Regions from separate parts of the Vibrio tubiashii ATCC 19109 genome, predicted to be linked through region 2. Evidence: predicted binding sites of a transcription regulator. Region 2 holds the regulator's gene; each other region holds the start of a gene.
The links. Region 2 encodes CRP, which controls carbon source genes, mostly activating them, when cyclic AMP is high. Its sites were predicted from a motif close to TGTGANNNNNNTCACA; they were not measured.

Region 1: a site for CRP is predicted at 6,084-6,099, ahead of gltB (glutamate synthase large subunit). Genes of this name have one in related genera too.
Region 3: a site for CRP is predicted at 4,899-4,914, ahead of deoD (purine-nucleoside phosphorylase). Genes of this name have one in related genera too.

Annotation. Positions count from the first base shown of each region.
Region 1 covers NZ_CP009354.1:2,687,820-2,699,040, forward strand. Annotated here, with positions in the region: gene tolC (outer membrane channel protein TolC) at 1-75, shown strand, start outside; gene IX91_RS12260 (hypothetical protein) at 152-598, opposite strand; gene arcB (aerobic respiration two-component sensor histidine kinase ArcB) at 616-2,961, opposite strand; gene IX91_RS12270 (diguanylate cyclase domain-containing protein) at 3,045-4,793, opposite strand; gene IX91_RS12275 (TIGR01212 family radical SAM protein) at 4,858-5,805, opposite strand; gene gltB (glutamate synthase large subunit) at 6,338-10,885, shown strand; gene IX91_RS12285 (glutamate synthase subunit beta) at 10,885-11,221, shown strand, end outside.
Region 2 covers NZ_CP009354.1:230,868-242,088, forward strand. Annotated here, with positions in the region: gene astD (succinylglutamate-semialdehyde dehydrogenase) at 1-848, shown strand, start outside; gene IX91_RS01055 (DUF1338 domain-containing protein) at 1,032-1,823, shown strand; gene crp (cAMP-activated global transcriptional regulator CRP) at 2,031-2,663, opposite strand; gene IX91_RS01065 (phosphoribulokinase) at 2,906-3,775, opposite strand; gene IX91_RS01070 (YheU family protein) at 3,864-4,076, opposite strand; gene IX91_RS01075 (hydrolase) at 4,117-5,094, opposite strand; gene IX91_RS01080 (TIGR02444 family protein) at 5,116-5,595, opposite strand; gene IX91_RS01085 (ABC transporter ATP-binding protein) at 5,592-7,514, opposite strand; gene kefG (glutathione-regulated potassium-efflux system ancillary protein KefG) at 7,686-8,273, shown strand; gene kefB (glutathione-regulated potassium-efflux system protein KefB) at 8,263-10,059, shown strand; gene IX91_RS01100 (YheV family putative zinc ribbon protein) at 10,078-10,272, shown strand; gene slyD (peptidylprolyl isomerase) at 10,365-10,946, shown strand; gene IX91_RS01110 (isoaspartyl peptidase/L-asparaginase family protein) at 11,050-11,221, shown strand, end outside.
Region 3 covers NZ_CP009355.1:1,388,048-1,399,268, forward strand. Annotated here, with positions in the region: gene IX91_RS21420 (Lpp/OprI family alanine-zipper lipoprotein) at 311-559, shown strand; gene IX91_RS21425 (L,D-transpeptidase family protein) at 609-1,514, opposite strand; gene phrB (deoxyribodipyrimidine photo-lyase) at 1,515-2,930, opposite strand; gene IX91_RS21435 (MerR family transcriptional regulator) at 2,940-3,725, opposite strand; gene IX91_RS21440 (YbgA family protein) at 3,715-4,668, opposite strand; gene deoD (purine-nucleoside phosphorylase) at 5,020-5,730, shown strand; gene IX91_RS21450 (hypothetical protein) at 5,791-7,260, shown strand; gene IX91_RS21455 (tetratricopeptide repeat protein) at 7,385-8,872, shown strand; gene IX91_RS21460 (GGDEF domain-containing protein) at 8,853-10,433, shown strand; gene IX91_RS21465 (DUF3302 domain-containing protein) at 10,632-11,021, shown strand; gene IX91_RS21470 (HlyD family secretion protein) at 11,021-11,221, shown strand, end outside.

The DNA of each region.
Region 1 (11,221 bases), 840 kb from region 2:
CGTCAAGCTGTCGGTACTCTGAGCGAGCAAGATGTACTAGATGTGAATGCGGGTCTAAAGACAGCAAGCAACTAATCTAGCTGATTGGATGAAAAAAGGCTTGTTCCAATTTGGAGCAAGCCTTTTTATTTATCTGCGGACAGGTTAATCGCTAATAAACCGTATCAATCTTGACGTTCTTTTCTACCAACCATTCCACTTGACCGTTATTGTTGAGCATTAAAGCAACATTAACTGGTTTAGCGGCATCAATAGGAAACTGCCATACAAAGGCGACTTCCCACTGATTTTGATTGTGTGTACGTAGCTCAAGTAAGTCGCCATCAATCTGCCACGTTTCTTCACCCTGTTGAATAGAGATGCTTTCCACATCAAGCTCAGCTGGAAGGGTTTTATCAGACTCAAGATACAAAGCCCCATGTAAGGTGTTATCTTGAACCTCACCTATGGTTGGCATTTTATTCAGCCAAAGGTTACTTTTTAGCGATACAGTCGCCTCAGAAATAACAACTTGATTGTCTTGTTCCCACCCAACTGGCTCTGAAGCACAACCTGCTAGTAGAGCGGCACTTAATGACACCAATGCTAATTTTTTCATCTCTTTCACCTCTGACGTTATGACTGTTGTCCTAACCATTCTTTAAGTATTTGAATATCATTTTTATATTCATTCTTCATTTCTTCAACCCAATCATCAATATTTTCCCACCAAGCAGGTAAATCAGGTGATTGAGCTTTCTGAGCAACGCTTTGAATGTGCTTCAGCCCAATAGAACCCGCCGCACCTTTAATCTTATGCGCTTCAGACACAATGCCTTCTTGATGCTTAGCGATCATGTTTGAGTCGAGAACTTGCAGGTAGTCAGGCATCATCTCTTCAAACATAGTGATGCTATCCAGCACAGGCTGAGAACCGACAATGCCGACGTACGACTCAAGCATATCAAGGTCAAGTACGCGAGAGTAGATCTCTCCTCCCTCAGTAACAGGCTCCTCAATCACAACTTCAGCGACCTTATCTGCCACCTCTTGCTGAGTAAATTTGGCTAACACGTCTTGAACCGCTGTCACCGAAAGCGGCTTACTGATAGCATCGTCCATTCCTCTATCAAGGTATTCTCGTTTGTTTTTCAGCACATTAGCAGTTAGAGCAACCAGTGGCGGTAAATCAGAATAGGTACGTCTGAAGTACTCAGCAATATCGAAACCTGTCATATCTGGTAGCTGAATATCAAGGAACACTAGGTCATAGATTTCAGGGTCGAACATTTCCATCGCTTCAGCGCCATTCATCGCCACGGAAACTTCATGCCCCATACTCTCAAGCAATGAACGAGCGACGGTAATATTGAGTTCAATATCCTCGACCATAAAGATATTCAGCTCTTGCGACTGATTGACGACATCCACAGTAGGTTGTTCGCTTTCTGCCAGTGGCACTCGAATCGTGACGGAGAAGGTACTGCCAAAGCCTTCTTCACTTGAAACGGTAATGTCACCATCCATCATATTGATAAGCTGTTTCGAAACCGCTAAACCAATCCCCGTTCCAACCGCATGAAGATTATCTTTGCCTGATTTCACCTGATAATACATCGCGAAGATCTTATCCAGTTCAGCATCTGGGATACCAATGCCACTGTCCTCGATTTCCATTGTGATATGCGCATACTCTTCATCTACTTCAGAGCTGACCGTCATTACAACGCCGCCCTCTTTAGTAAATTTCATCGCATTGCTGATCAAGTTCCATAGCACCTGGCGCAAACGGGTCGCGTCAACTTCAATCGCAGTCGGCAATTCGCTCAAGCGCTCAAGATCAAATCTCAGCCCTTTTTGCGATGCCATAAGTGCGGAAATACTCTCCATTTCAGCGACAAACTCTTCGAAGTTCAGCGCTGCAGGGAAAAGCTCTAGCTTACGGCGATCGAATTTATCCATATCGATAATGTCATTGAAAATGTTACCCAGCGTAATCGCACTGACATTGATCGTTTGCATATGATTGCGCTGCTCGGCAGTCAACTGAGTATCGAGTAGCATGCGGCTTAAACCAACAATGCCGTTGAGCGGAGTTCTTAGTTCGTGACTGATTGTAGAAATAAAGGTGGTCTTATCACGGCTCGCCTTTTCAAGCGACTCTTCATGACGCTTACGCTCGGTAATATCACGACCAAAACCAACCAGCCCTAAATGTCGACCATCTTTGCTGTAAAACGGCACCTTACGCAGCTCGAAGTAGTTACGGCGACCATCTGGATACTCAAGCCACTGTTCATACGTAAGGGCTTGATTATCGGAGAAGACCTTTTGGTCTGTATCTACAATTTGCTGTGCGACCTCTTTGCTGTAGACATCCCAAGGAGTTAAGCCCACCAGCTGACTCTCTTTCTTGCCGGTCAACTCTTCCATTGCGCGGTTACAACCGGAGAAAACACCCTCAGCATTACGGTAGTAAATAAGATCGGGGGAGGCATCAATAAATGAACGCAGCAGTGCGGTTCTTTCTGCAAGCTCGACTTGAGTTTTTTCACGTTGATAGACCTCATTCTCAAGATCTTTCATCGCTTCTTCGCGAGCTTCTTCCGCCTTGATCCTTTCTTCGATCTCTTGATTGAGCTTAGTGATATTTTGCTGCAGCTTATTGTTGAGCTCTTGGTCACGCGAGCGCATATCTTTGAGCTTAGACACTAACTTCGAAAGTCGTTGGCGTGACTCTTCCAGTTGATCAACGACCACGGATAAGAAGTAGACCGCCCAAGGGGTAATCAGAAGACCGAAGAATACTGAGCGAACAATATCAATATCATCGACATGGCCACTCAAGACTAGGGTAATACCAACCTGCACCACAACAGCGAGAGCAACGAGGGCTAGAGCGAGAAGAATAGAGAAACGGAGGATGCCCAACTTAACTAGCAGATCGACATAGTATTGGGCAAGATTTTTAATCGGCTTCATTGAGAGCTCCGCACGAAAACATATGACTAAATACTACCTGTTTTCATAAACGACAGCTAAAAGAATCCTTAAATAAGAAAAGCTTAATTCTCGGATGTGTGATGCACACAGGTTTGGTTACGACCATCCGCTTTCGCTTGATACAATGCGCTGTCAGCCAAAGCGACGATTGAGTCGCTATGATCCAAACGTTGAGGAATGATGGATACCAAGCCAATACTTATCGTCACTAAATCAGAAACTTTTGAAGTGTGATGTTCAAGCGCTAAGTTTTTCACTTCCTCATGAACTTTTTCAGCCACCAGCAGCGCCCCTTCAACGGTTGTGTTTGGCAAAATAAAACCAAACTCTTCTCCTCCATAGCGCGCCACACAATCACTGGAGCGGGTCAATACTTTTCTAAACACTTCAGCCACTTTGATCAAAGCCTCATCACCACTTTGGTGTCCGTACGCATCGTTGTACTCTTTAAAGTAGTCGATATCACATAACATCACGCTTAAAGGTTGCTGCTCACGAATATGCAGGAACCACAATGTTTCTAGCTGCTCATCAAATCGACGTCGATTAGAAATTTGGGTTAAGCCATCAACAAAGCTTAGCCTTTCAAGCTCTTGGTTCGCCTCTTCTAGTTTTTGCTCGGCAAGGTAACGCTCGGAGACGTCACGCGCCATAACCAGCACACCATTGGTTCCCGATGCGGGATCTCTAAAAGGTGATTTCACGACGTCATACCAAATGCATTGCCCTGAACTACTAATTACTTGGTCGATATAACGTAGTGACTTACCTTCATACAACACTTTCTTATCTGTCTCAGAAAGACGAGCATAAGTTTCATTGGGAATCACATCTTGCAATCGCTTACCGATCAGCTCATCAACATCGGCGATGCCTAACGCTTTAACAAAAGGTGGGTTACACGCTTGATAAACCATATTCTCATTAAAAATCCCGATTGAGTCTGGGCTCGATTCTAGGATGTTCTGCAATATGGTATCTCTTTGTGCCAACGCCACTTCAGTGTCTTTACGCTTCTCCATTTCATCGCGGAGGTTTTGCTGCATATCGTGCCAATCCGTAACATCATGGCTAATACCCAAGGTGCCAATCTTTTCCCCATCTGAAGAGATCAATACCCTTTGGTAGCTTTCTAACAGACAGCTTCTTCCATCAGGATTGGTTGTCCAGCGGCGTTTACTGGCTCTTCCTTTAATTACACTTTGGATATCTGCAGCTCCTTCCTCTTCCCTGTTGTTCCAGAAACGTTGAAAGGCGCGATTACTGGAAATAATTTCACCTTGGTTGTTTTTGATAAACACCAATTCCGACAGATTATCGAATGCGCTTTTGATCATTGAAAGTGAGTCGACCTCGCGCTTCAGTTCAAGATCCGTCACTTGAGAGGGAGTAAAGTAGAGTAACCACATGGTTCGTCGACGGTAAGTGGTTTTACGACCGCTGACTTTTAACTTAATGATGCGGCTTTGTGAAATCGGCCAACTTAGTTTCTGCTCTTTGAAAACATTTTCGGAGATAGGAGAAAAGATAGAAAGGACGAATTGAGGTGTCACCATTTCAGGCAACAAATAACTCTTGCCCACTTTACGTACACCTAAGACTTTATTTGCTGCTACGTTGGCTAACTTAAGATCGCCAGTTTTACTGTCGACAATAATTAAGGCGGTAGGATTGTCTTTTAAAAGCTGAACTAAATGTGTTTGAGTGCGGTTATAAAAAAACACGACCGCAAGAATTGAGAGCAGAATGACAACAAGATCAAATCCATGCCCATGGGAGGTGTCCAACAACCAAACTAATACTTGCTCCATTCAGCTTCTCGAACCTATCTTTGACACGCTTTTTGTAAGTGTATAAAAGATATCAGCTTATTGCTTAATTATCAGCCTTTAATATTGGTTTTGTATATATAAAGGTTTGATTTAACAATGACCCTTGTGCACCTTGACGATTAAGTGCTCGGCCAATTTCTGTCATTGCTAACCAGCGATTCTCACACCAAAGCGGTGCGAGTAAAGTCGGCCTACGAGCAGCAGAAGAGACTCGATGATAAACCACCTCAGGGGGAGTCATGCGGATCATTTCACTCGCGATAGCGACATACTCTTCAAGCTCTGGCGCATCCAATTTACCCGCTTTCCACGCTTTAGCCATGGTGCTACCTTCAACGATGTGCAGCCCATGGAGCTTGATTCCATCGGTTCCCACGTCAAGCACCTTGTTCAGCGTCTCGATATTATCTTCACGCGTTTCTTTGGGCAATCCAACAATAAGGTGAGTACAAACTTTAATACCAAGCTCGCGCGCGCGCTGAGTAATTTCAGCATAACACTCAAAATCGTGACCGCGATTAATGCGTTTTAAAGTTTGGTTATTGGCGGTTTGCAGCCCAAGCTCAAGCCAGATCTCATATCCCTGCTCTACATAGCTAGAAAGTAATTCCAACACAGCATCTGGCACACAGTCAGGTCGAGTACCGACACAGAGCCCGACAATATCAGCCGCTTTAAGTGCTTCTTCATACATGCTCTTAAGCACCTGAACTTCAGCGTATGTACTGGTATAGGCTTGGAAATAGGCGAGATAGCGCTTGGCACGAACTATTTCTCCCGCCCTATCAGTTAACTGTTCATGAATGCTTTTGATCTGTGCCTCTTCGTCAGCAAAAGAAGCAACATTACAGAAAGTACAGCCGCCACGACCAATCGTCCCATCTCGATTTGGGCAACTAAATCCACCATGTAACGTGAGCTTATGGACTTTTTCTCCATAACGGCGCTGAAGGTCTTGCCCTATGGTGTTGACCAACTCGTGAAGCTGCATGACTAACCTCTTATTAGATCGAAATGAATCTCATTAAGATCTATGTAATTAAATTACAATTCTGAAAAAAATGGAGGAGGAAAGGTAGCGATTTCAAACAGGCGAAGCATTAATCAATATCAATAAACATGCAAAAATAACGTGCCTCAGCCAGATTGTTACGCAAAAGTTAAACATAATATTCATTTATAACCCAAAAAAAGTGGGCAACAGCATCGAGTTTTGATTGCATTTCATCCTTACTAAATTGTAGGATACTTACAGATTTCGCTGTTTTTTGTGATTTTACTTACATAAAAACTCGGTGAAACGTCGGTGTTATCCCACTCCCACCTATATAAATCACTAGATTGTGATACTAAAAAACGGGATTCCACCAAGGATTGTTTTTCTCGCAATATTTTTCTGCGAGATACGGAAAGGAATCAAAGTCGCCAACCTAGGCTGACTTCGAATCAAAACTATAAAGGACAGGACGTAGAACTAGTTTCGACTAGCACATTTGCGCCTACTGAACTGGAAGGATGTATCTATGGTAGATAGAGAGCAAAATGCCCAAGGTCTATATACTCCGGAACTGGAGCATGACGCTTGTGGTATCGGTTTTGTTGCTCACCTTAAAAACCGTAAATCACACGAAGTAGTTACTCAGGCACTGGATATGCTAGCCCGTATGGAACACCGCGGTGGTCAAGGTTGTGACCCATGTAGTGGTGACGGTGCAGGTATCTTATTGCAAAAGCCCCATGAATTTCTGTTAGAAGAAGCAGTAAAGCTTGGTATCAAGCTGCCTTCTTTTGAGAAATACGGTGTCGGTGTTGTACTTTTCCCTAAAGATGAACACAAACGCGCGCAATGTCGCGATATTTTAGAACGTAATGCAAAGCGTCTAGAGCTAGACGTTATTGGCTACCGCGTTCTACCGACTGACAACTCAATGATCGGTGCAGATCCTCTAAGCACCGAGCCTCAGTTTGAGCATGTATTTGTCTCAGGCGGTCCAGGTATCACACCTGAAGAACTAGAACGTAAACTTTACGTACTGCGAAACTACACAGTTCGCGTATGTCTGGAAAGCGTTTCTAACATTGGCGATGACTTCTACATCAACTCTATGTCTTACAAGACAGTGGTGTACAAGGGTCAGCTAACTACGGAACAAGTACCTCAGTACTTCCTAGATCTACAGAACCCAACCATGGTCAGCGCACTGGCACTGGTTCACTCTCGTTTCTCTACCAATACATTCCCGAAATGGCGTCTAGCACAGCCTTTCCGTTACATTGCTCACAACGGTGAAATCAACACAGTTCGCGGTAACCTGAACTGGATGAAAGCTCGTGAAGCAATCATTGAATCTGACCTGTTCACTCAGGCCGAGATCGACATGCTACTGCCTATCTGTCAGGAAGGTAGCTCGGATTCATCTAACTTCGATATGGCACTTGAGCTCCTAGTTCTATCTGGTCGCAGCCTGCCACATGCGCTAATGATGATGATCCCTGAAGCATGGCAAGAAAACAAAAACATGGATCCAACACGTCGCGCGTTCTATCAATACCACGCCAATGTGATGGAACCTTGGGATGGCCCAGCATCAGTCTGTTTCACCGACGGCGTACAAGTCGGTGCAACGCTTGACCGTAACGGTCTGCGCCCATCTCGCTACACAGTAACTAAAGATGACTTCCTAGTGATGGCTTCCGAATCTGGCGTAGTTGAGATTGAGCCAGAAAACGTTGAGTTCCGTGGTCGTCTTCAGCCAGGTCGTATCTTCGTTGCTGACCTAGAACAAGGTCGCATCATTTCTGATGAAGAAGTGAAAGATGGTATTGCGTCGGCGCAGCCTTACGAAAAGTGGGTTGAAGAAAACCTCCTGAGCTTGAAGAAGCTGCCTGATGCAAGCAACGAATTCAACCAACCATCGCCAGAGAAGCTACTGCACAAGCAACAAGCATTTGGCGTAAGTTCTGAAGAAGTTAACGAGATCATCGTACCGATGGCGAAAGATGGCAAAGAACCACTTTCTGCAATGGGTGCCGACTGGCCGCTAGCGATTCTTTCGCACCAGTCACAACATCTATCAAACTACTTTAAACAACTATTTGCTCAGGTAACTAACCCGCCAATCGACCCGATTCGTGAGCGCATGGTTATGTCTCTGAACACTTACCTAGGTAAAGATCAGAACCTACTCGCTGAGTCACCAGAACACTGTCAAAAAGTCGAGCTTGAGTCTCCGGTTCTTTCTAACTCTGAGCTTGAGAAACTACGTGCAATCGATAACGAGCACCTGCAAGCGAAGACACTAGACATCGTATTCCAAGCAAGCGAAGACGAAGGCAAGCTAGAGCGCGCACTTAAGCGTATCTGTCAGTATGCAGAAGATGCCGTCATCGATGGTTACTCAATCATCCTTCTGACAGACCGTGCGGTTAACTCTAACCACGCCGCAATTCCAGCTATGTTGGCGGTTGGCGCTGTTCACCACCACCTGATCCGTAAAGGTCTACGTGCCAAGTGTGACATCGTAGTTGAGACAGGTGATGCACGTGAAACGCACCACTTCGCAACACTCGTCGGTTACGGCGCTAATGCAATTAACCCATACCTAGTTATCGAGACTATGGTTGAGCTGCAGCGCACTAAGAAGCTTGATCCTGAAACCAATATTCGCGACCTCTTTGAGAACTACCGTAAGTCTATCAACGGTGGTCTACTGAAGATCTTCTCGAAGATGGGTATCTCGACGCTGCAGTCTTACCACGGTGCACAGATCTTCGAAGCACTAGGTATCAGCAAGTCCGTTGTCGATAAATACTTCACAGGTACGGTTTCACGCATCCAAGGTCTAACGATTGACGATATCGCAAAAGAAGTACTAGTGCGTCACCGCATTGGTTTCCCTACTCGTGAAATCCCAGTACAAGTGCTTGATGTGGGTGGTGTTTATCAGTGGAAACAGCGTGGTGAAAAACACCTGTTTAACCCTGAGACTATCTCACTGCTACAAGAATCAACGCGCAACAAAGACTACTCTCAGTTCAAGAAATACGCGAAAGCGGTAGACGACCAAGGCGATAACGCAGCAACACTGCGTAGCCAGCTAGACTTTGTTAAAAACCCAGCAGGTTCTATCCCGCTAGAAGAAGTTGAGCCAATCGAAAACATCCTTAAGCGTTTCGCAACAGGTGCAATGTCATTCGGCTCTATCTCGTACGAAGCACACTCAACACTGGCTGTTGCGATGAACCGCATTGGCGCGAAATCGAACTCGGGTGAAGGTGGTGAAGACCCAACTCGTTTCGAGCGTAAAGAGAACGGTGATTGGGAACGCTCAGCAATCAAACAGGTTGCTTCAGGCCGCTTCGGTGTAACTTCTTACTACCTCACTAACGCAGATGAGCTACAGATCAAGATGGCTCAAGGCGCGAAACCAGGTGAAGGTGGTCAGCTACCAGGTGATAAGGTTGATGACTGGATCGGTGCAACACGTCACTCGACTCCGGGTGTTGGTCTAATCTCACCACCGCCACACCACGATATCTACTCAATCGAAGATTTGGCTCAGCTAATCTACGACTTGAAGAACGCCAACCGCGCAGGTCGTGTCAACGTTAAGCTCGTTTCGGAAGCCGGTGTCGGTACCATCGCCTCAGGTGTAGCGAAAGCGAAAGCAGACGTTGTCCTGATCGCTGGTTTCGATGGCGGTACTGGTGCATCACCAATGTCGTCTATCCGACACACAGGTCTGCCTTGGGAACTTGGTCTAGCAGAAACGCACCAAACTCTCATCAAGAACGGTCTACGTAACCGTATCGTAGTTCAGTCTGATGGCCAGATGAAAACACCTCGCGACCTTGCAGTCGCAACGCTACTCGGTGCTGAAGAGTGGGGTGTGGCAACAGCAGCATTGGTTGTTGAAGGTTGTATCATGATGCGTAAGTGTCACAAGAACACCTGTCCTGTTGGTATCGCAACCCAGAACAAGACTCTACGTGAGCGCTTTGATGGCCGCGTAGAAGACGTAGTGACATTCTTCCAGTACATGGCTGAAGGTCTACGTGAAGTGATGGCTGAACTTGGCTACCGCACTATCGATGAGATGGTTGGTCAGTCGCACAAACTCAAAGTTCGTGAAGACATCAAACACTGGAAATACAAGAACCTAGACCTATCACCTGTGCTTCACATTGAGCAAGCACGTGAAGGCGATGGCATCTACAACCAAACAGAGCAAAACCACAACCTAGAAGAAGTTCTAGACCGTAAATTGATTCAAGCAGCTATCCCAGCCCTTGAAAAAGGCGAAGCAGTTAACGCTGAATTCCCTATTATCAATACGGATCGCTCTGCAGGTACCATGCTGTCGAACGAAATCTCTAAGGTTTACAAAGACACAGGTCTACCACAACCGATGAACGTCAAGTTCACAGGTTCTGCTGGTCAGTCATTCGGTGCCTTCCTAGCTAAGGGCGTGAAGTTTGAAGTGGAAGGTGATGCGAACGACTACTGGGGTAAAGGTTTATCTGGCGGTACGCTTGTGCTTTACCCTGACGCGAAGTCAACCATCGTTGCTGAAGACAACATCGTAGTGGGTAACGTTTGTTTCTACGGTGCAACATCAGGCGAGTCTTATATTCGCGGTATGGCAGGTGAACGTTTCTGTGTACGTAACTCAGGCGCGAAAGTGGTTGTTGAGGGTGTGGGTGACCACGGTTGTGAATACATGACAGGTGGTGTCGCAGTAATCCTTGGTTCAACAGGTCGCAACTTTGCAGCAGGTATGAGTGGCGGTGTCGCTTACGTTTGGGATAAGTCTGAAGACTTTGAAACTAAGCTCAACCCAGAACTTGTCGACCTCGATCCAATCGAAGCCGAAGATCGCGCATTACTGAAAGAGATGCTTACTAAGCATGTTGAGTTCACAGGAAGTGAAGTTGCTCAGTCTTTCCTAGACAACTTTGAAGCAAGCCTAGCCTCTATGGTTAAGGTGATGCCGCGTGACTACAAAGCGGTACTTCAAAAGCGTAAGGCTGAAGCAGAGCAAGCACAAACGGAACAGGCGGAGGCAGTATAATGGGTAAGCCTACTGGATTTTTAGAACATGGTCGCGAGCTTCCAAAGAAGCTCGACCCATCGGTTCGTATTGAAGACAACAAAGAGTTCGTTTTAAACGAAGAGTTTGGCGATAAGATCAATACTCAGGCTTCTCGTTGTATGGACTGTGGTGTTCCTTTCTGTCACAGCGGGTGTCCGATTGGCAACATCATTCCAGAATTTAACGATGCCGTTTATCGTGATAGTTGGGAAGAAGCGTGGAACATTCTAAGTTCTACCAATAACTTCCCTGAGTTTACAGGTCGTGTCTGCCCTTCTCCGTGTGAAAGTGCATGTGTACTTGGTATCAACCAAG
Region 2 (11,221 bases):
GTATCGCACTGGCTGATTCTAAAGGCTTAGATGGCGTGCTATTCACAGGTAGCGCGAATACAGGTCATATCCTGCATAAGCAGTTTGCCGGCCAACCGGGTAAGATGCTCGCGCTAGAAATGGGTGGTAACAACCCAATGGTGATCTCTGAAAATTACGGAGAGTTGGACGCGACCGTCTACACCATCATTCAATCAGCGTTTATCAGCGCGGGTCAACGTTGTACTTGTGCTCGCCGTTTGTATGTTCCAGTTGGTGACAAAGGTGACTTACTGGTCAGCAAGCTAGTGGCAGCAACCAATAAGATTCGTGTCGATCAGCCATTTGCTGAGCCAGCACCATTTATGGGCCCTCAGATCTCTAAAGCGGCTGCTGATTTTATTCTTGCTGCTCAAGCAAATCTACAAAAGTTAGGTGGCGAGAGCTTAATTGAAGCTAAAGCCGGAGAAGCTGCATTTGTAACACCTGGCATTATTGATGTTACCGCGATTGCTGAGCTACCAGATGAAGAGTACTTCGGCCCACTACTACAAGTGGTGCGTTATCAAGGTCTAGAGAAAGCGGTTGAGTTAGCCAACGATACTCGCTTTGGTCTATCAGCAGGCTTAGTTTCTACTGACGATGGTGAGTGGGAATACTTTGTCGACCATATTCGTGCTGGCATCGTAAACCGCAATCGCCAGTTAACTGGTGCAAGTGGTGATGCGCCATTTGGTGGCCCGGGCGCGTCAGGTAACTTACGCCCAAGTGCTTACTACGCAGCAGATTACTGTGCTTACCCTATGGCTTCGATGGAAGGAGGAGAAACACTTCTTCCTGCAACGCTAAGCCCAGGTGTTGAACTATAAAAAACGATAAATTTTAGGGAATTCCCTTCTCGCCTCCCCGAGCCGGGAGGCTTTTGAAACGTCACAGGCTGAAGGCTATCTGATCAAACTTTCTGGACACATTTGGTTAGATGGCCTTTTTTATAATTAAACAGATAACAACTCATACTCCATTTACGTAAACCACCCCTACAAGGAGGCGTTATGACGCCAGATGTTTTATTCCAACAGTTATGGAATGACTATATTCAACGCTTATGTCCCTCTGCTGAACAAGTCCACCAACTTCTGCAAGAAGACGAAGCGCTGATCAATGACCACATTGCTCTGCGCACTTTCAATGTAGAACCTCTGGGCATTGCGACCCTTGCACAACCATTCTTAGACGTAGGCTACAAGCCATGCGGTGACTATGTGTTTGAAAGCAAAAAGCTTGTTGCCAAACATTATGAGCACCCGGACACAAAACAGCCAAAAGTGTTCATCAGTGAATTGAAGGTTGAAGAGTGTTCAGCCGAGCTACAAGCTATTGTCGCTAAGCTTGTCGAGCAATTGGACACCAGCAAGCTAAAAGGTCATGAGTTCTTGTATGGCGGTCGTTTGTGGGACATTAGCTTTGCTGACTTCCAGACGTTAGCTAAAGAAAGTGAGTACGCTTCTTGGCTGGCAGCGCATGGTTACGGCGCCAACCACTTTACTGTTAGCGTCAATCAGCTCAATGCATTTGAAGAAGTGAAAGGCGTCAATGACCACCTACGCGATTCCGGCTTTACCATCAATGAGTTTGGTGGCGAAGTGAAGGGGTCTCCTGATGTGCTGCTAGAGCAATCTTCAACGATGGCGGATAAAGTTGTGGTAACCTTCACCGAAGGTACAGAGATTATCCCTGGCGGTTTCTACGAGTTTGCTAAGCGCTACCCAATGAGCAACGGTGAACTTTATCCAGGATTTGTCGCAGCTTCTGCTGACAAGATCTTCGAGAGTACTAACGGCTAGGAAGAGCTGAGAACGGGCTGCGCCCTAGAGATGCGGGAACGCTGCGCTTCGAGAGAGTTTGATCTCGGATGTGGAAAGGTGTTCTAGAAGGACGAAGTCCGTTCCGTAGCACTGCGTTCCCGATTCTCGCATCCGATAATCCGATATAAACAAAAAGCCACCAATGTCTCCATTGGTGGCTTTTAAAATTTTAGCGGTTAATCGAAATTAACGAGTACCGTAAACCACGATAGTTTTACCGTGTGCAGAAATTAGGTTCTGCTCTTCTAGCATCTTTAAGATACGACCTACTGTCTCACGAGAACAGCCAACGATTTGACCGATTTCTTGACGAGTGATCTTAATCTGCATGCCATCTGGGTGAGTCATCGCATCTGGTTGCTTCGCTAGGTTTAGTAGCGTTTGAGCAATACGGCCAGTTACGTCTAGGAATGCTAGGTCACCTACTTTTTGGCTAGTCACTTGTAGGCGGCTTGCCATTTGCGCAGATAAGCGCATTAGGATGTCTGGGTTTACTTGGATAAGCTGACGGAATTTCTTAAATGAGATTTCCGCAACTTCACAAGGAGATTTAGCACGAACCCATGCTGTACGCTCTTGGTCTTCTTCGAATAGACCAAGTTCACCGATAAAGTCACCTTGGTTTAGGTAAGAAAGGATCATTTCCTTACCTTCTTCGTCTTTAATAAGAACCGCTACTGAACCTTTTACGATGTAGTACAAAGTTTCAGCTTTCTCGCCCGCGTGAATTAGCGTGCTTTTTGAAGGGTACTTATGAATATGACAATGTGAAAGAAACCACTCTAATGTTGGGTCGGTTTGAGGTTTACCTAGAACCATAATATCTCACTTCCTCTGCAGGGTACGCTTGCCGCTTTCCATATTTTAGCTAAGCCTTAATCAAGACCTACTAGGATAAGAGCACTTTACAAATGCTGCAAGCCAACTTGTGTTTCGGTAAGAAATAGTATCCTTTTTCGAAAACGATTTCTTGATTTTAATCGGGTACAACTGGGGTTTTAGTACGCAAAACTGTGCACATGATCACGGTATGAAAAGTAATCGTGTTCTAGCTGAGGGTATTAACCAATTTTGCCCGTTTCGATGAGCTGTTGAAGTATCGGTTTAACGATTAGCTCCATGGCAAAACTCATCTTACCGCCAGGGACAACAATCGTGTTATGACGCGACATAAATGCCCCATCAATCATTGCCAGTAGATATGGGTAATCTACGTTTTTAATGCCTCGTAATCGAATAACAACAAAACTCTCATCTAAACTCGGAATGCCTTTGGCGTTAAGCGGGTTAGATGTGTCGACGGTAGGGACACGCTGAAAGTTAATATGAGTACGAGAAAATTGGGGGGTAATGTAGTTCAGGTAGTCATCCATGGAGCGGACGATAGAGTCCATCACCGCTTCACGCGAGTGACCACGATCGCGGGTATCACGAACGAATTTCTGAATCCATTCAAGGTTCACGATAGGCACCATGCCAATCAGAAAATCAACATGCTGTGATACGTTAACCTCGCCATCGACAACACCGCCATGCAGACCTTCATAAAACAGGACGTCGGAGTTTTCTGGCAGATCTTGCCAAGGCGTAAAGGTGCCTGGCATTTGGTTGTATGGAACCGCTTCATCGAAAGTATGCAGGTAACGGCGGATTTGACCGACGCCTTCTTGACCGTACTTGCGGAAGAACTCTTCAAGTCCATTGAAGTCGTTCGCCTGAGGGCCAAAGTAACTGATATGGCGACCCTGCTCACGTGCCTTTCGGATTTCGACATCCATTTCAGGGCGCGTAAAGCGGTGGAAGCTATCGCCTTCAACCCAAGCGGGTTTGACGTCCATCATATTGAACATCTTGCGGAAAGCTTCAGAAGTCGTTGTGGTACCAGCTCCAGAGGAACCAGTGACCGCAATAATCGGGTGTTTTGCTGACATGACAAACCTTGTCGTAATCTAATCCTTTAAACGAAAACCACTATAGCACGCTTTAGTGGTCAGTCACTGTATGCGATGCGCTAAAGTACTAAAACTTTCGTTTGAGTTGAATATCGACGGTTTCGTGCAGTTCTGAGAAGACAACAACCGCTTCCCCTGATTCCAACTGGGTACGTATCTGGTCGATTTTGTTTTGCAGCGAGATCTCGACATCCCCGTAGTCAGTCCCTTCACGCAGGACAAATTCCCGAATGAGATTTTCTAGTGTTGCTGGCTCGATTTGTTGCCATGGAACGATCATAAATACCTCTTTATTTTATGATTTAGGCCAAGGTGATTGGCTACGCGGAGAGAGCCAAACTTTCATAGTATGCAGGTAGTGCCTCTTCGAGCCAAAACCTCGGTTTTAACGCACTGCCGGTAACAAAACCAACATGCCCACCTTGTTCAAACAGTCGGTAGTCAATGTTATCAGGCAAGACATATTTGGGAATCACAGCATCGGTCATGAACGGATCGTCTTTCGCATGTATGATCTGTGTGGGTAGAGTGATTTCTTTTAGGCGATGGATGCCCGAGCAGCGCTGATAATAGTCTTCTGCGTCCTTGAAACCATGCAGCGGGGCGGTGATTAGGTCGTCAAACTCGTACAGTTTAGTTACGCGTTTGATGTTTTGATAGCTCAAGCCAAGCTCTCCTTTCAGCAGTTGATGCTTTTGCAGTGCGCTTTTCTTCAGCGATGACAGGAGATAATTTTTATACAGCTTGGAAAAGCCTTGTTCGATGCGCTCAGAGCAGGCAGACAGGTCTAGTGGCGCAGACACTATGGTGGCGGCATCAATCAGAGGCTCTTGATTGTACTTGGCAAGGTAGTTGGCCAGCATATTGCCGCCAAGAGAAATTCCTACCGCGACTTTAGTTTGGTGTGGGAACAGCGAATCTAGATGTTCAAGGAAGAAACGGGCGTCTTCCACTTCACCTGAGTGATAGGCGCGAGCAAGTTTGTTGGGTTTACCGCTACAGCCACGAAAATGCATCATCACCGACAGCCAGCCTTGCTTTGCAAAAGCGTCCATTAAACCATTAGCATACGGGCTGTAGAAACATCCTTCCAAACCGTGGAACAAAACAAAAATCGGCTTGCTTTTGGCTGACTTGCCATTGATATCTTCACTCCAAGCGATATCGAGGAAGTCTCCATCCGGAGTATCTAAAGTTTGCCAGATTGGTTCAAACAGGGCTTTTTTGCGAATAAAGCGCGGAGCAAGCGTTTGTAGGTGTGGGTTGGCTAATCCTTTAGCGGCAACAAAATGAGTCATAACGGTTCCAAAGCTTAGGGCTTATAGATTGGCGATATCATCGATAGGTTCAGCAAAAGCCTCATACAGCTGTTCACCGCCTAATTGGCGGCAGTAACGTAAAGTAAGGGGCTCTGCGTGATTCACTGTAAGTTCAATACTGTTGATGCAATCGACCAGATCAGATTGCTGCTGCTTTTCTAATTGCAGCTCAAATTGCAGTGATTCACGATACAAGGTATCTGGGAGGTGGAGCTTGAGTTTTCGTCTTAGCTCGCGGTAACTGTGCAGTAAGGCTTCTGAGCGTCCAAGGCATTCTTCAACCTTGTGCCAGTCCTGTTCTTGAAAGCAAACCTGCTGCTCATCAAGCCATTTAAGCAGCAGGAGTAGGTTAACGTTACCTTTGAAATGATTTTGCAGATGGAGGCACGCCTCTTTTACTTCTCGCACACTGTAATACTGCAAGCTAAATTGCCACAACCGTTCCAGTGTTAAAGAAATAGCGACGTGCTTTGAACTCATTGGCTATTGAACTCCTGCTCCATATTCTCTAGCTCTTCTTGCAGAGCCATCCATTCCATTTCGACATCTTCTAGCTCACTTTTGCTATTGGCCTGAATAGCTAACACTTCGTTAAGTTTAGCTTTATTTTCGGCATCATAAAGTGAGTTATCTGATAATTGCGTTTCTGCTTCCGCAAGTTTAACGCCCAACTTATCCATTTTTTCTTCAAGTTTTGTCAGGTTTTTGCGAATTGGTGCCGTTTGCTTACGGAACTCGGCTTCACGACGTTTTTGATCTTTCTTTGCCGCCGCGCTATTCACAGAGCTCTTTTCAGGTTGCAGAGCTTGAGCCTCTCGGCGCTCGGCTTTTTGTTGTTCCGTCAGCCACTTGTAGTAGTCAGCTAGGTCGCCATCAAATGGTGCAACTTGGCGGTCATGCACAAGATACAGATCATCTGTGGTTGCACGTAACAAGTAGCGGTCGTGCGAAACAATCACCATGGCACCTTCAAAGGTTTGTAGGGCCATCGTGAGCGCTTGGCGCATATCCAAGTCAAGGTGGTTAGTTGGTTCATCGAGGAGCAGCAGATTAGGCTTTTGCCACACGATTAAAGCCAGTACTAGTCGCGCTTTCTCACCACCAGAAAACGGTGCGACTTTTTCTAGCGCCTTTTCGCCTTGGAAGCCAAAACTGCCTAGATAGTTACGCAGTTCAAGCTCGTTCTTATCTGGGGCGATTTGCATCATATGTTGCAGTGGTGTTTCTTCAGGGTGCAGCGTTTCCAACTGGTGCTGAGCAAAGTAGCCAATCTTGACGCCTTGTGAGTAGGTTAAGTCGCCGCCCTGAGGAATAAGTTCACGCGAGAGCAATTTGATGAGCGTTGATTTACCTGCACCATTGCGACCTAGCAGACCAATGCGACTACCAGGGACTAGGTTAAGGCGAATCTTTTCTAAAATCAGATTGTCACCATAGCCCGCCGACACTTCATCCATCATGATGATTGGGTTTGGCAAGGCCTCGGGATCGCGGAACTGGAAACTGAATGGGTTATCAAGCTGAGCAGGTAGCACTTTTTCCATACGCTCAAGAGCTTTGATGCGGCTTTGTGCTTGGCGAGCTTTTGAGGCTTTATAGCGGAAGCGGTCGATATAGCTTTGCATATGCGACATTTGCTTTTGCTGCTTTTCAAATTGAGCTTGCTGCAAGATAAGCTTTTGCGCGCGCTGATCTTCAAACGAAGAGTAGTTACCCGTGTACTCATTGAGTTGCTGGTTTTCGACATGAATAACGCGACCGACGATAGGATCTAGGAAATCACGGTCGTGAGAGATAAGGACAAGCGTGCCAGGGTAGTTCTGTAGCCAGCGTTCGAGCCACATAACAGCATCAAGATCTAAGTGGTTGGTTGGCTCATCGAGTAGCAAAAGATCGGAGCGACAAAGTAGTGCTTGTGCAAGGTTAAGGCGCATACGCCAACCACCAGAAAACTGAGTGAGGTTCCAGCTCATCTGATCTTGGCTAAAGCCTAAACCATCGAGTAGCTCTGCGGCGCGTGCGCGAATACTGTAGCCACCAATGGTTTCAATCTTGCCATGGATTTCGGCGACTAAAGTGCCTTTGTCCTGTTGCTCTGCCGTCTCCAGCTCTGATTCTAAGCGGCGGTATTCACGGTCACCATCAATGACATACTCAATCGCACTACGCTCCAGTGCAGGGGTTTCCTGTGCCACCCAAGCCATTTCCCAGTGCGCCGGCTTACTGAAGTTACCCGCGTCAATAGAGAGTTCGTCTTTGATCAGGGCGAATAGGGTTGATTTACCACAACCGTTTTTGCCGACTAGACCGACTTTATCGCCTGGATGAATGGTTGCCGAAGCTTGATCTAGAAGTGGTTTGCCACCTCGAAGAAGCTGGATGCCAGAGAAGGTAATCATAATCTTTTGCTTTGTCTTTGCTCGTATTGCGACGAATAGTAGGGTAGTTAACGAGTTATGTCGATCGTTGCGTTATTGCCACTAACAACGTATAACAAACTGATAACGATAAATGGCAATAAAAACAGTCATAACTGGCTATTCATAACATTAAGGATTGCTGTCGAAGGAATGCAGAGTTTATCATCCGACAAGCCTAAAGTGTTGGTGCTTTACGCCCATCCAGAGTCACAAACTTCTGTGGCTAATCAAATGATGATCAAGAAGATTGAATCGCTTGATCACGTCCACGTGCACGATCTTTATGCACACTACCCAGATTTTTTTATTGATGTTCCGGCTGAGCAGCAATTGCTTGAAGAACACGATGTGATTGTGTTCCACCATCCTCTTTATATGTACTCTTGCCCCGCTTTGCTTAAAGAGTGGTTCGATCGCGTTCTCGGTAAGGGGTTCGCCTACGGCAAGGGAGAAGCGCTGAAAGGAAAATACTGGCGCAGCGTGATTACCACCGGAGGCAAAGAAGAAGCTTTTGGGCGCTCCGGTTACAACCGCTATCCGCTCGATGAAATTCTGCAGCCGTTTGAGCTTACTGCAGCGTTGTGTCAGATGGAGTGGATTGAGCCGTTGGTGCTCTATTGGGCGCGTAATGTCAGTGAAATGGAACGCTATCAACATGCAGAGACCTATCGTCAATGGCTGAATAATCCATTGCTAACCTATACTGAACAAGTAGTAGGGGGTGGGAATGGCGCTTGAAAGTGATTTTCTCCAGAGTAGTGTGATCTTTCTAACGGCTGCGGTAATTGCCGTGCCGATTGCTCAGCGATTGGGTCTTGGCTCAGTGCTGGGCTATTTGCTTGCGGGCGTTGCTATTGGTCCTTGGGGGCTAGGGTTAATCCGCGATGTTGAAGCCATTCTCCATTTTGCTGAGTTTGGTGTCGTCCTGCTGCTGTTTCTGATCGGTTTGGAACTGAATCCGAAAAAGCTCTTACAAATGAAAGGCCCCATATTAGGGCTTGGCGGGGCGCAAGTTGTTGTCACTACTTTAGTTTTGTCATGTGTTGCTTATCTGGCAGGAACATCTTGGCAAACCAGTCTTGTGATTGGCATGGGCTTAGCGCTTTCTTCTACGGCCATTGCCCTGCGAGTTATCGAAGAGCAAGGGCTAGCTGGTGGCGAGACCGGACAGTCTGGTTTTGCGGTTCTGCTATTCCAAGATATTGCGGTCATTCCTATGCTCGCGATTCTTCCTGTTCTAGCTGGTAATACTGCAGGTAACTGGCTTGATGCGTTGTGGATGCTAGGTGGTGTCGGCGGGTTGCTGGTTGGTGGTCATTTCCTACTAAGACCTCTATTTCGTTATGTAGTGCTCAGTGGCGTTAGAGAGCTGTTTACAGTCGCGGCACTGTTGTTGGTCATTGGCATTGCCCTGTTAATGAAACACCTTGGTCTATCCATGGCACTTGGTACCTTCTTGGCGGGCGTGTTACTCGCAGAAAGCGAATATCGTCATGAGCTTGAAATTGCCATCGAACCATTCAAAGGCTTACTGCTTGGTCTGTTCTTCATTGCCGTCGGTATGGCGGTCAACTTGGGACTATTGGCTTTAGAGCCTTTCACTGTATTAGCTGCCGTTGTCGGTTTAGTTATCGTTAAGGGATTGATTCTTTATCTTCTGGCACGACTTGCGGGCAGCAGCGCTAAAGCTCGCAGTAAGATGGCAGCAATACTTAGCCAAGGTGGTGAGTTTGCTTTCGTTATCTTTACTGCCGCAAGCAGCGAAGGCCTAATCAACCAAGAGCAAACCGCCTTTTTGTTGGTGGTAGTGAGCTTGTCTATGGTCACGACGCCGTTGCTACTGATGGCACAAAACAAATGGTATGCCCGTGGCTTAAACGCAGAATCCGTTGAGGCTCTGCGCAGTGATGTGATTAATAAGCAGCCAAGAGTCATCATCGCAGGCTTCGGTCGCTTTGGTCAGATCATTGGCCGTTTGATGTATGCCAACAAGATTAAAGTGACTGTCCTAGAAAGTGATGCCAGCCAGATCCAGTTGCTGCGTAAATATGGCTACAAAGTCTTTTATGGTGATGCAACTCAGCTTGATTTATTGCGTGCGGCGGGGGCAGATAAAGCAGAGGCCATGGTGATCTGTACTGATTCGCCAGACGAGATCATGCAAATAGTTGAGTTGTGCCAAACCCATTTCCCTGATTTGAAATTGCTGGCACGTGCTCGAAGTCGCGTCGAAGCTTATCAACTTCTGAGTCATGGGGTAGACAACTACTCACGAGAAACCTTCTTAGGTGCCTTAGATCTTGGTCGTCAAACCTTGATCAATTTAGGCATGCATCCGTATCAAGCAAAGCGAGCGGAAGCGCATTTTAGAAAGCTCGATAATGCTATGCTCAAAGAATTGCTGCCTCAGCACAATGATGATAAACAATTGGCCCAAAGAGCCAAAGAAGCCCGCAAAGAACTGGAAGAGATATTTGGTCGAGAGCTAGAGAGCGATCAACAAGCCAAAAACTTCTGGGATTAAACTAGTGAAACAAAACAGATGAAAAAAAGATTTATCGCAGGCGCCAGCTGCCCAAAGTGTTCAGCACAAGACACTTTGCGCTGGTGGATAGAGAATAATATTGAGTTAGTAGAATGTGTTGAATGTGGTCACCAAGACCAACGTCAGCCTCAGTCCGTTGAGAAAACAGAACATGGCGGTCAAGAAATGATCGGCATTTTTAAGCCCGATTGATTGTGTTTCTATAAATCATCCCCATAATACCCCCGTAGAAAGTTTATAGACCTTAGTTTGGGCTAAGGTCCTTTATTCTCCTTGGAGTAAATATGAAAATTGAAAAGAACGTAGTTGTAAGCCTTGCTTACCAAGTGAAATTGGAAGACGGTGTTGTTGTTGATCAGTCTACGGCTGATGCGCCACTAGATTACCTACACGGCAACAACAACCTAATCACTGGTCTTGAAACAGCACTAGAAGGTAAGGAAGCAGGCGCTAAGTTCTCTGTAACCGTTTCTCCAGAAGAAGCATACGGTGAGCACAACGACGCACTTGTACAACGTGTTCCTGCAAATGTATTCCAAGGTGTTGAGCAAATCGAAGTAGGTATGCGTTTTCTAGCGGATACTGACCAAGGCCCAATCCCTGTAGAAGTGACAGAAGTGGATGGCGACGAAGTAGTTGTTGATGGTAACCACATGCTTGCGGGTCAAACTCTGACTTTCGACGTTGAAGTTGTAGCGGTACGTGAAGCGACAGCGGAAGAAGTAGAGCACGGTCATGTTCACCAAGCTGGTGGCTGTGGTCACGACCACGATCACGAAGGTGGTTGTTGTGGTGGCGAAGGCCATGATCATGGTGAAGAGAAGAAAGATGGCTGCTGCGGTGGCGGTAGCTGCGGTTCTCACTAATCCGTTAGCTTAGAACTAGATTGTAAAAGGCGTTTCCCGCTGTACGGGAAACGCCTTTTTTGTTATTAACTTATCAGTCAACTCGTTGTTAGGAGAGCCGTCGATGACTCAACCATTCTCAATCGCCATTCATGGCGGAGCCGGAACTATATTACGTGATCAAATGAGCGAAGAGTTAAAGGCTTCTATCCTAGCTGACCTTGAAGCTTCGGTTTGCGCTGGGCATAGCATTCTAGCTCAGTCGGGTGATGCACTTGATGCGGTCGTTGCCGCGG
Region 3 (11,221 bases), on a different replicon from region 2:
GCTTCGTACAACACGAATTATTCTAAAAACAGGCTATGATAACTGGATTCACTCTAAGAGGATAGAGATCACAGAAAATATTCTTTTGCCCTTACTTTTACTCTAAATGTCAGCTCTATTTCTCTTACATCTATTGCTCTCACCAATGAGACGTAGCTCAACTAATTTGATAATTACTTAAATTCTTGGGTTTTTTTGACTTTTGCTGGCTTTAGCAAGCGTAGAATTAGGGCTACACTGATTGACGTCACTATACGATAAAAAGGTATAGGACATATTATTGATACTTATTTATGCAAGGAGTTCTCTCATGAACAAAATGTTGATCGCAGCTGCAGCGTCTTCTGTTCTTCTACTAGCGGGTTGTGCGTCTGGTCCAGACGAAGCGACAACGGCGAAAATGGATGAGCTAAGCAATCAAGTAAGCCAACTAAGCCAAGATGTTCAAGCGCTACAATCTGAAGTACGTAAGTCTGGTGACTCTGCTATGGCAGCACAAGAAGAAGCGGCACGTGCAAACGAACGTATCGACAACATTGCTCAGTCTTACACTAAGTAATTTCGTCTTTTAAAAGAAAGGGTCTGCATGCAGACCCTTTCTTTTTTCTTTAATTTATTAATGTCGGAGCGACGATTTCGACTGGTACACCATTTTGCGCCAATATTGCGGCTCTCGCTTTCACATCCGATTGGTCAAACTCCTCTAACCACCAGCTAAGCTCTTGTGGCATCTCTAGCGCTTTTTTTACGCCATCACTGCGAGTTAACGGCTCGTGTGCTTCTAGGAACACACTACGATCTGGTTCAAGCGCAACCTTAATAGGCTCGTTAATCACGGTAACTTTTTCACCCAGCTTAACTTGAGGGAAAAGCCACTCGATATCCTTTGGCTCCATGCGAATACAACCCGAGCTCACTCGAAGGCCAATGCCGAAATCTTTGTTAGTACCATGAATAAGATAATCACCTGCGCCATGAGCTAATCGAAGTGCATACTCACCCAGAGGGTTTTCTGGTCCAGCTGGCACCACAGCAGGCAACTCAATCCCTTTTGCTAAATAGTCTTTACGAATCGAAGCAGGAGGAGTCCAAGTCGGATTTGGACGCTTTTGGCTGACAGAGGTTTCCATTTCAGGTGTGTCACGCCCTACTCGCCCGATACCAACTGGGAATATATGCACTTGGTTAGATTCAGGCTCGAAATAGTAAAGCCGAAGTTCCGCTAGGTTAATCACGATCCCTTCGCGCTCGACGTTCGGCAATATGATTTGAGTCGGGATCGTTAACACATAGTCCGCTTTAGGTAAAAACGGGTCGACGCCTTTATTGGCAGCCATCAAAGACAAGAAGCCGACATCATATTGCTTAGCAATGTTAGCGAGCGTCTCCCCTTCTTCTACCTGATGGTACTGAGTTCGTCCCACGATACTACTGCCTTCGACTGGTAACTCATACGTCGCAGCAAACAGAGGCGAGCTGACACAACACAAGAATGCGAGAAACTTACGCACCATTTAAACTTCCTTGGCTTCTTTATAGAGGCTTAAGGTTATCTCTCTTTCGGTCTTATGATCAACTATCGGTTCTGGATATGACAGATCTTTAGCATTGCCCCACTTATGAGGTTGATGGATGTACTTGTCTGGCACGCTCAACAACTCTGGAATCCAACGCCGAATAAAAGCGCCATCTGGGTCAAATCGCTCTCCCTGCGTAGTGGGATTAAAAATACGAAAATAGGGTTGCCCATCACAGCCTGTCGATGCACACCACTGCCAGCCACCATTATTGGCGGCGTAATCACCATCAATGAGTTTGGACATAAAATAGTGTTCACCAACACGCCAATCTACGTGAAGATCCTTAACTAGAAAGCTTGCCACTATCATTCTCAAGCGGTTGTGCATCCAACCTGTTTGGTTAAGCTGGCGCATTGCTGCGTCGACAATCGGATAACCTGTTAAACCCATTTTCCACGCATCGATAGCAGCAGTAGGATTGAGCCAAACTAAATTGTCTCCCCATGAAGTAAAACTCTTACCTTGCGACAATTTTGGTTCAAAGTAGGCTAAATGCTGATAAAACTCACGCCAAATCAATTCACTTTGCCAAACCTCACGCCCACCACTTAAAGGAAGGGATTGCTGGTACATGACACGTGCCATGCATTGTCTGACCGAGAGTGCTCCAATAGCTAAATAAGGTGAAAGAGTACTCGTGCCGTCAATCGCAGGAAAATCTCGATTGGAGTGATAACTAGTAACCTTGTCACTATCGAATTTTCTTAGCGCTTGGATTATCTGCTCAGTCTCTACCACGTATCTTTCACTCGACTCTCTCGGATAATCAAAATCACACTGACTCGAAAAATCCGCCACATGATTTGATGTCAGCTTACCTCTTATCTGCTGGGGATTTAGCTTTGTGACAGCGACTGGTTGACGATACATCGCTGCCAAGTAGGCGCGTTTAAACGGCGTAAATACCTTAAAGTAGTCACCTTGCTTGTTAACCACGCTACCGGGGTTAAGAATGCATTTATCATCAAAGCTTTTGCACTCTATACCCTCAGTTGCGAGAAGCTCGGACAGTAAGTCGTCTCTGCAGCGTTCATTGAGTTCATACTCTTTGTTGAGATAAACGCCGCTCGCACCTTCTGTCACAGCAACTTCAACTACCAATCTCGCAGCATCTTTAAAAGATTCAGTTTGAGCGTAATAGAGGGAGATGTTTTTCTTACTCAGATCGCTTTTCAGTGCCAACAGTCGGCGATAGATTAAGTCGGCTTGAATGGGAGCAAGGGCGTGCTCCTGCCAGGTTTGTGGTGTTGCAATATAAAGAGCAACCACAGACTCTCCGCTCGAACACGCGCAGTGCAAAGCGGTATTGTCTTCGACACGTAAATCTCGGCGCAACCAGACTAGATTCATCTTTAGGCCTTAGGCTTCAATTAAGTCTGAAAGTAAAACCTCGCCAGAGAAGGATGATTTTATCTTTTCAACAGTGGCAGTTTGCCCTGCGGTAAGAGGTCGCGAGCTATAAATGGCGATGGCAGCATACGCCCCCAGTCCTTCATGCTCAACCAGACCCGACAAGTCTTCAATCCCATCTATAATCACCAAGCTCTTACCCGACTCAGATAGATGTAGCGCCCAAAGGCGCGCATGGATGTTAACGCTGTCGTAATTAATAAACAGGCATTTACCCGATTTGGCAGCTTTGTTCTCTGAATCAATAATCGCATTGAGCCGAGCGACAAAGATAGACTCCATTAAGCCTTTTTGTAGCGCTCGCAGACCAATTTTGACCACAGATAACGCTTTCTCTGCTGGCTTAACAAACTGCTTTCGCACCACATCCAGTGGGTATTCTTTAAACACCGTGGCGACTATTGAATCCGCTTTCCCTTTATTCAGTTCAGCTAACGCTTGTAAGAAAGCACTCACTTCGTCCAATTGTTCACTCGCGAGGTACTCTTCGCCTTTATTAGGCTCATTGGACTCAAGTACATCTTTCACCTTGCCAATCGGAACCCCTTTGCTGAGCCACCCTTGTATCTCTCCGATTAAAGCGATGTGTTCATCGGTATACAAGCGATGGCCTTTTTCAGTCCTTTGAGGTTGCACTAAGCTATAACGTCTCTGCCATGCACGTAAGGTTACTGGTTTAACCCCTGTAATCTCAGAAATCTCACGAATCGCGTACAATTTTTTCTCATAACCCATATCTTAAACGTAACTCCTGTGGGTGAGGTTGCAGAAAAGCTTGGTCTTCCAGATAACTATCTGGATGAGCGGCTAAATAGTGCTTAATTAATGTTAATGGCGCAAGCAAAGGTAACAGCCCAACTCGATAATCCTCTATTACTTGCACCAACTCCTTCTTCTGTGAGCGACTTAGAGCGCGTTTAAAGTAACCTTGTAAATGCATCAGCACGTTAGTGTTGTTTTTTCTACTCGCTCTATGAGTCATCGCCGCCATCAAGCCTTGTCGATACAGTTTATAGAACTCTTCAATGTCATAATCTTTGACATTCGCAACGAGTTTACCTAGTTCTTTGTAAGAGGTTGGATGATGCGCCATTAAGGTCAACTTATAGCGCGAGTGAAACGCAACGATTTTCCCACGCGTCGGCTCATCGCCGATAGAATCATAAAAATCTTTAAGTGTATAAATGCGAGTAATGAAGTTCTCTTTCAAAACCGGATCGTTAAGTCGACCATCTTCTTCAACGGGCAACCAAGGCATGGCTTTTATCAATTCATTGGTGTACAAACCGACCCCAACATTCTCAGCGCTGTTCTTTTTATAGACTTTGACTCGCTCCATTCCACACGTTGGCGATTTAGCACAGACGATGTAACCACATAGCTGTTCGCGCTCAAGCTCTATCACTTTACTCTTCGAGTAATCAACGACAGCCTGCGTATGCTCTTTGGTTGGATCTTTAGTTTCCACCAAGGCAATTCTATCTTCGTTTGACATCAATCGTATGGTTGGTCTGGGTACAGGCATTCCAGAACCTACTTCTGGGCACACAGGGACAAACTCAAAGTAAGGTGTCAGCTCCTTAGTGACAAACTTGCTGATCTTATGCCCCGAGTCAAATCGAACACGCTCACCTAAAACACAAGAACTGATACCAATTTTTATCTGCTGCTGATTCATGATGAACTCCTTTGCCTAGCCGTGCTGTACAAAAACATTTCTTGTATAAGTTTTAGCACAATATTTATATCCTGTACAAAAACATTTCTTGTACAACTCATAAATAAGCTACGTGAGTAACGGCTTTTTAGTTCACTTAATGAAGCAAACGTTTTTACAAATCGATTGCTCATTCACTTTCAACAGTTTTAGTTATCAATGGACAATAAAAGCATCAAACACCCCCCTTTTGTGACATACTTCTCATGGAGCAATCTCAGATATAGCTAGTATTGCCTCAACAGATTTTTCAAAATCAACATAATTAGTAATCAGCAGTTCGAATTACTAATAATTTTTGGAGTAATAACTATGGCAACCCCACACATTAATGCACAACCAGGTGATTTCGCTGAAACAGTACTGATGCCAGGCGACCCACTACGCGCTAAATACATCGCGGAAACTTTCCTCGATGACGTGAAGCAAGTATGTGACGTTCGTAACATGTTCGGCTACACAGGTACTTACAAAGGTAAGAAAGTGTCTGTAATGGGTCACGGTATGGGTATTCCTTCATGCTGCATCTATGTTCACGAACTAATCGCTGAATACGGTGTGAAAAATGTGATTCGTGTTGGTAGCTGTGGTGCAGTACGTGACGACGTTAAACTGATGGACGTTGTTATCGGTATGGGTGCGTCAACTGACTCTAAAGTAAACCGCATTCGCTTCAACGATCACGACTTCGCAGCGATTGCTGACTTCGGTCTTCTAGAAGAGGCTGTTAACCAAGCTCGCGCTCAAGAAGTACCAGTAAAAGTGGGTAATGTATTCTCTGCAGACCTTTTCTACACTCCTGAAGCAGACATCTTTGAGAAGATGGAAAAACTTGGCATCCTAGGTGTAGACATGGAAGCGGCAGGTATCTACGGCGTAGCAGCAGATCTTGGTGCAAAAGCACTTACTATCCTAACAGTCTCTGACCACATCATCCGTGGTGAGAAACTAAGCTCTGAAGAGCGTCAGAAGTCATTCAATGACATGATGAAAGTAGCACTAGAAACTGCAATCAACATCTAATTCCAATCTTTTCGCCACCAAACCGAGTTTGGTGGCCCGAATAATCCCGAGGGGGAGATAGTGACAGCCGGCCAACTGCCAAAGGAAGCGAACGGGTTACAGCTCAACTTTTGTAAAACATTGGCGTGTGACAACTTTGGATTGAGTGATGCACATCGTTACGTTGTGCAGCATGCTAACCCTAAGCGACCTGCGATGGTATGTCGGGAATGTGGCGCTTTCCCCCCCTTACTTAATAACCAAGAAGTTCTCAATGAGCTTCATCGACTTCGTCAACTCCACAGTGACGGGCTTCCTGCTTGTCGAAACGACGATTGCGATAATTTTGGTTTATCTGTTCATACCCACAAACACCTCTACCATGCTTTTGGTTATAGCGGCGATCGCCAACGCTATCGTTGTAAATGCTGCCAATCGACCTTTGTCGACAAATGGTCTGGGGCTAACAAAAAACTACAATTCCAAGAAAACCTCCTTGGTTTACTTTTTATGGGCTATTCGGTACGCGAGATCTGCCGTAAATTAGAAATTAATCCAAAGACGTTTTATGATCACCTCGATCATATCGCGAGCCGATGCCGACGTAAGCTCGCTATGTTTGATGCCCGCTGGGTGAATCACGCTGCAAGCTATGAGCTTGCGTCTTTCTATGTTCCCTTACAGCCTAAAAGTAATAATGGCGTGTTGTGGATGGCAACAGGCGAAGCTCATAGTGGCTACATACTTTGCCAGCACGTTAACTATTCAGCGGGAGAAGAGCCAATCGGGGATGTGGATCATGACCCGTATCAGTACCCTGCGCGTTTTGTCTCAAAAGAGCACTCTTCTGAAGCGAACATGCCCGCTCCTACCCCATCGCCAGTGTTGCGAGAGCGAATTGATCAGCAGTACCAAACCATCTTAGCGAGGGGAAATGTTGAAGACCCAATGGGAAATCTCACAGTATTCAACTACCCATCTAAGGGGGCTTTGATTCGCCCACCTTACACGTCGTATGCGCACTTTTTGCATGTACTCGATTTATGCCAAGATGATCGCCAAGTATCGATCTATTTGCCACAAGATCCTGTTTTGCGTTCTGCAGCGCTAAGTGTCTGTCTGCCACGCATTTTGCGTCAAAATATCGACCTAATGTATGTAGAAGAAGATAAAGGCTGGAATGAAAACAACGCTATCGACAAAGTGGATATTGTCCATATGGGATGGTGGCGAGACCGTTGGGCGATAGCATCAAGCCATGATTCATCGAAAGGCATTTGCTATCTTGCTGGTCAAAATAATAAACCAAAACAATGGTTAAGAAGTGCTTCTATCCGACGCACCCAGTTTTATCAGCAGCGTTTTCAGACCTTGTTCGAAAGTTTTGTCAACGAACCTAGACGCAAGCTACGCCCAGGTGGTCTAATGCCTATGTTGGATATTTTCCGAGCTTGGCATAATTTGTGCTATCAAGATAAGACGGGGAAGACAGCCGCTCAGAATCTGGAACTGACTCAATCACCTTTGACACTGCGCGAGCTCCTTTCATAATTATCAGTATTGTGACGAGTACCGTTAATCGATCGGTGTTTTGGCACTTTTAGTAGAGATTAGCGCATGGCTATTCATATAATATGTTGTGTGCCTACGGTAATAGCCTTAAAGGATTGATTCATTGGATAAAAGCCAGCGACTTCTAGAGGTCGAAATAGATCAGCTAAAAAGCAAGGTCGAATCGGAGCCCGAAAAAGTTTGGGCAATCGCTGAGCAGTGTGCCGCGCGTTCTGCGCAAATCCTCTACCCCGAGGGGGAGATTCAGTGTCTTATTATCATGTCTCGTTGTGCATGGTGTACGATGGAATACCGCAAAGGGCTCAAATACATTAAGGACGCTCACGGTAAACTTAACGCCCTAGACACCGACGATCTACTCCCTGAAATTCTTCATATTCATGCCCTACATTATTGGGGACAAGCGCGATACTATTCTGCCCAACAATATTGGATTAACGCCTTAGAGCAATCCGCTTTGGTTGACGAAGTTGAAATTCAACTCGAGTCCTTGATTGGTCTTGGTAATGTCTGGCGAATTACTCACGAATATAATCTTGCTAAAACCACTCACGAGTTAGCCGTCATCGTAGCGAATAATGCTAGAATCAACTGGCTGGAAGGTAAAGCGCGTATCTTATTAGCTTGGGATCACTACCTACTCAATAACTACGTTGAAATGCTTTCGGTTCTAGATGGTGCCGCCGAAGCCCTTAATGATCATCACGACAATACATGGCAGGCAGAAGTTTGGGACTTCAGAGGCCTAGCTTTACTCGGTTTAGAGCGCGTTGAAGATGCAGAAGAAGCGACGCGTAAAGCCCATGAGCTGGCGATGCAACATGATCTTGTGTGGATGAAAGCCCACTCTTTTATCAGCCGCGCCAGAGTCGAGTTACTGCGTAAGAACCCTCAAAAAGCAGCAGAATTGCTCATACAAGCAGAGCAGTCAGCCGTGACATTTGATAACGGTGAGTTACTTTCACAAATCTGTTTTCAACAATCTCGCGTCGCTGAAGAATCTGGTGACTTCAAAACTGCGTTAGAAGCTTTCCAAAAATATCGTAAGCACTCGACCAGCATGCTCAGGGAGCAAACAGCAAGAGTCAGTAACGATAAAGCGAGAGCGTCAAAACGTCAGCTTGAACAAAGAGCACGTAAGCTCATCAATCGAATTCGTGGTCAGCATGAATTTGACCCTGAAAAGCAGCTTAGCCAAATGGTGTCTGAGACGTACTGGTGGGAACAACTGGTATTGTTCAAGACCGAGCTGAAACGCTCGAATCATGCCGTCATTGTCATCCAACATGAAGACGCCAGTTATCTAGATGTGTGTACAGAACTCGCCCACTCTCTATGTAACAAACAAGACATGTTGTCTCGACTCAGTAGCGAGCGATTAGGGATATTACTCGCTGACAAGGGAGATGAAGCGGTCAACGTTTTTCATGTATTAGCCAAGATGATCGAAATCTACCCATGGCACAGAAAAGGGCTGGACGATGCACTACCCAAAGTGATTTTCCAAGACATTCTGACTTTCCCATTTACCTTAGAACAATTAGAAGATAGCCAGCGACAGGAAGAGCAGCATGGAAGCCTTACTAAATAAAATTTCTGATTCTGGTCTAGACCCCTCTTCGGTATCTGGTGAAGAGGCGATCATCTTTTGGAATCATGTACGCCAACATGTCGCAACCTCTCCACAAGAGACAGCACAGTGCCTGATTATCAGTGCAGAGTTTCGCGTCGAATTAAAACAACTGCAAACCAGCATTGATGAGCTAAAAGAAGCCCTCGGACACCTTACGCTACCAGAAGACGCTGAACTGATCCTTGAAGTACGCAATGGCCTTGCGGATCGTTTGGTTGAAAATGGCGACTTTCATGGCGCTTTAAATGAATACATCAGTTCTTCAACCATCGCGGTCGATAATGGCTATATTGATGCGTATGTCCTTGCCGTACTTGGAATGGGAAACCTTTGTGATGCGTATGGGGACCACAATCGAGCTCTACGCTATTACCAAAAGATAGACAGTATTGACCACGCAATTAGCAGCCGTTCACTCCGCCTACGCTACAAGCTCTACATGCTCTCTTGTTACATCGAACTCAAGCGTAACACAGCAGCGAATGACCTGATTAAAGAATGTGAAGAGCTAAGCATTTTAGTCAGTGACAAAGTACTATCTGGGCAGATATTGCTCTACCAAGCAAAGCTCTACAGGCAGAACAAGCAGATGGACTTAGCCATGCAATCACTTGGCAATGTGCAGTATTCAGTGGGGAACATCCATTCTACTTGGCTCTCTAATATGATCCGCCTAGAGCTAGCCGCCTGTCTTAGTGAGCAGGATAAACCTCACATCGCTAACTGGGTGCTAGAATCAGCAAGACGTCGAATCAAACTCTATGCCTCTCCTATTCTGAACCTTAAGCTGTGTAACTCATTAGCTGAGATATGCGAACAGAAAGACGATTTTAGGGGCGCGTTAGAGTATCAAAAAAGCGCTTATCGTATCGAAAGCGATCTGATGAAAAAGATTCCAATCGGAGAGCTAGGGGCTAGCCAATTACGCCGATTATCGCGCTTTGAGCTGCAATTAAAACTGATTCTTTCAGAACAAGAAAATAGAGAGCTGAAAGAAACTACTGAGAGCCAAAAACATACCGTGGCTCAGCTTCAGCAGGATGTGTTTACCGATCCATTGACCTCACTGCATAACCGTCGTTGGCTAGATGTTAAGCTCAAAGACCTGTTACTCCACGATGTACCTTTTGCTTTGATGGTAGTAGACATTGACCACTTTAAATCGATTAACGATGAACTCAGCCATTTAGTCGGCGATAAAGCGATTGTGAATGTCTCTCACGAACTCGCCGCATATTTCAAGTTTCGTGGTGCTTCATGTGTACGTTTTGGTGGCGAGGAATTCTTGGTCATTTTAGAGCGTGCGACCTTAGAGCAAGCTGAAATGCACGCCGAAAACTATCGTGAACGCATTTTCAATTTCGGTTGGCAAAGTATTCTGGGTGAACGTGGCCTAACTGTCAGTATCGGCATTACGCTTCACCGTGAAGGCGAGAATACCCAAAGAACCTTCTACCGAGCAGATAAAGCACTTTATCGCGCCAAAGCCAATGGACGTAACCAAGTCTGTACTGAGTAGACACAATTCAATTCTTGATTAGCGCCCGTTCTCTTGTACAACGGGCGTTTTTGTTTTCTATCGTGTGCTTAACTGTTTGTCCATCTCATTAGCCCGATCAACTTCAAACAAAATTCATCTAATGTCTTGATTTTGTTTCTATACTTTAAACAGCACACCTCTATTCTGTGCAAAATACTATGACCAAGGAATGTTAGTATGTTTCTAGACTATTTCGCGTTAGGTCTTTTGATCTTCGTTGCGCTGGTTATTTTCTACGGCATTATCGTGATTCACGATATCCCTTATGAGATCGCCCGAGATCGCGAGCATCCACATCAAGATGCCATTCATTACGCAGGTTGGGTGAGTTTGTTTACACTCCATGCCATTTGGCCATTTCTTTGGATATGGGCCACTTTATGGCGCAAAGAAAGAGGTTGGGGATTCAAACGGCTTGAAGAGGAGCAGCACGATATTCATCACCGCGTAGATGAGCTCATTGACCAAGTCAGTCAGTTGCAAAAAGAAGTCGCTGAACTCAAACAGCAGAGCTACTCATCTTCAACGATACAACCTCAGTTTGATCGCAATGAGGAGGAGCAATAATGGATTTATTACTCATTCTAACCTACGCGGCGCTATGCATTACCATCTTCAAAGTCTTCAATATCCCGCTTAATAAATGGACCGTACCAACAGCGGTTCTTGGGGGGGTAGTACTTATCGGAACCCTGATTTTATTGATGAACTACAACCACCCTTTTACCCAAATTGGCAATCAAGTTTATTCCACCACTCCAATTGTC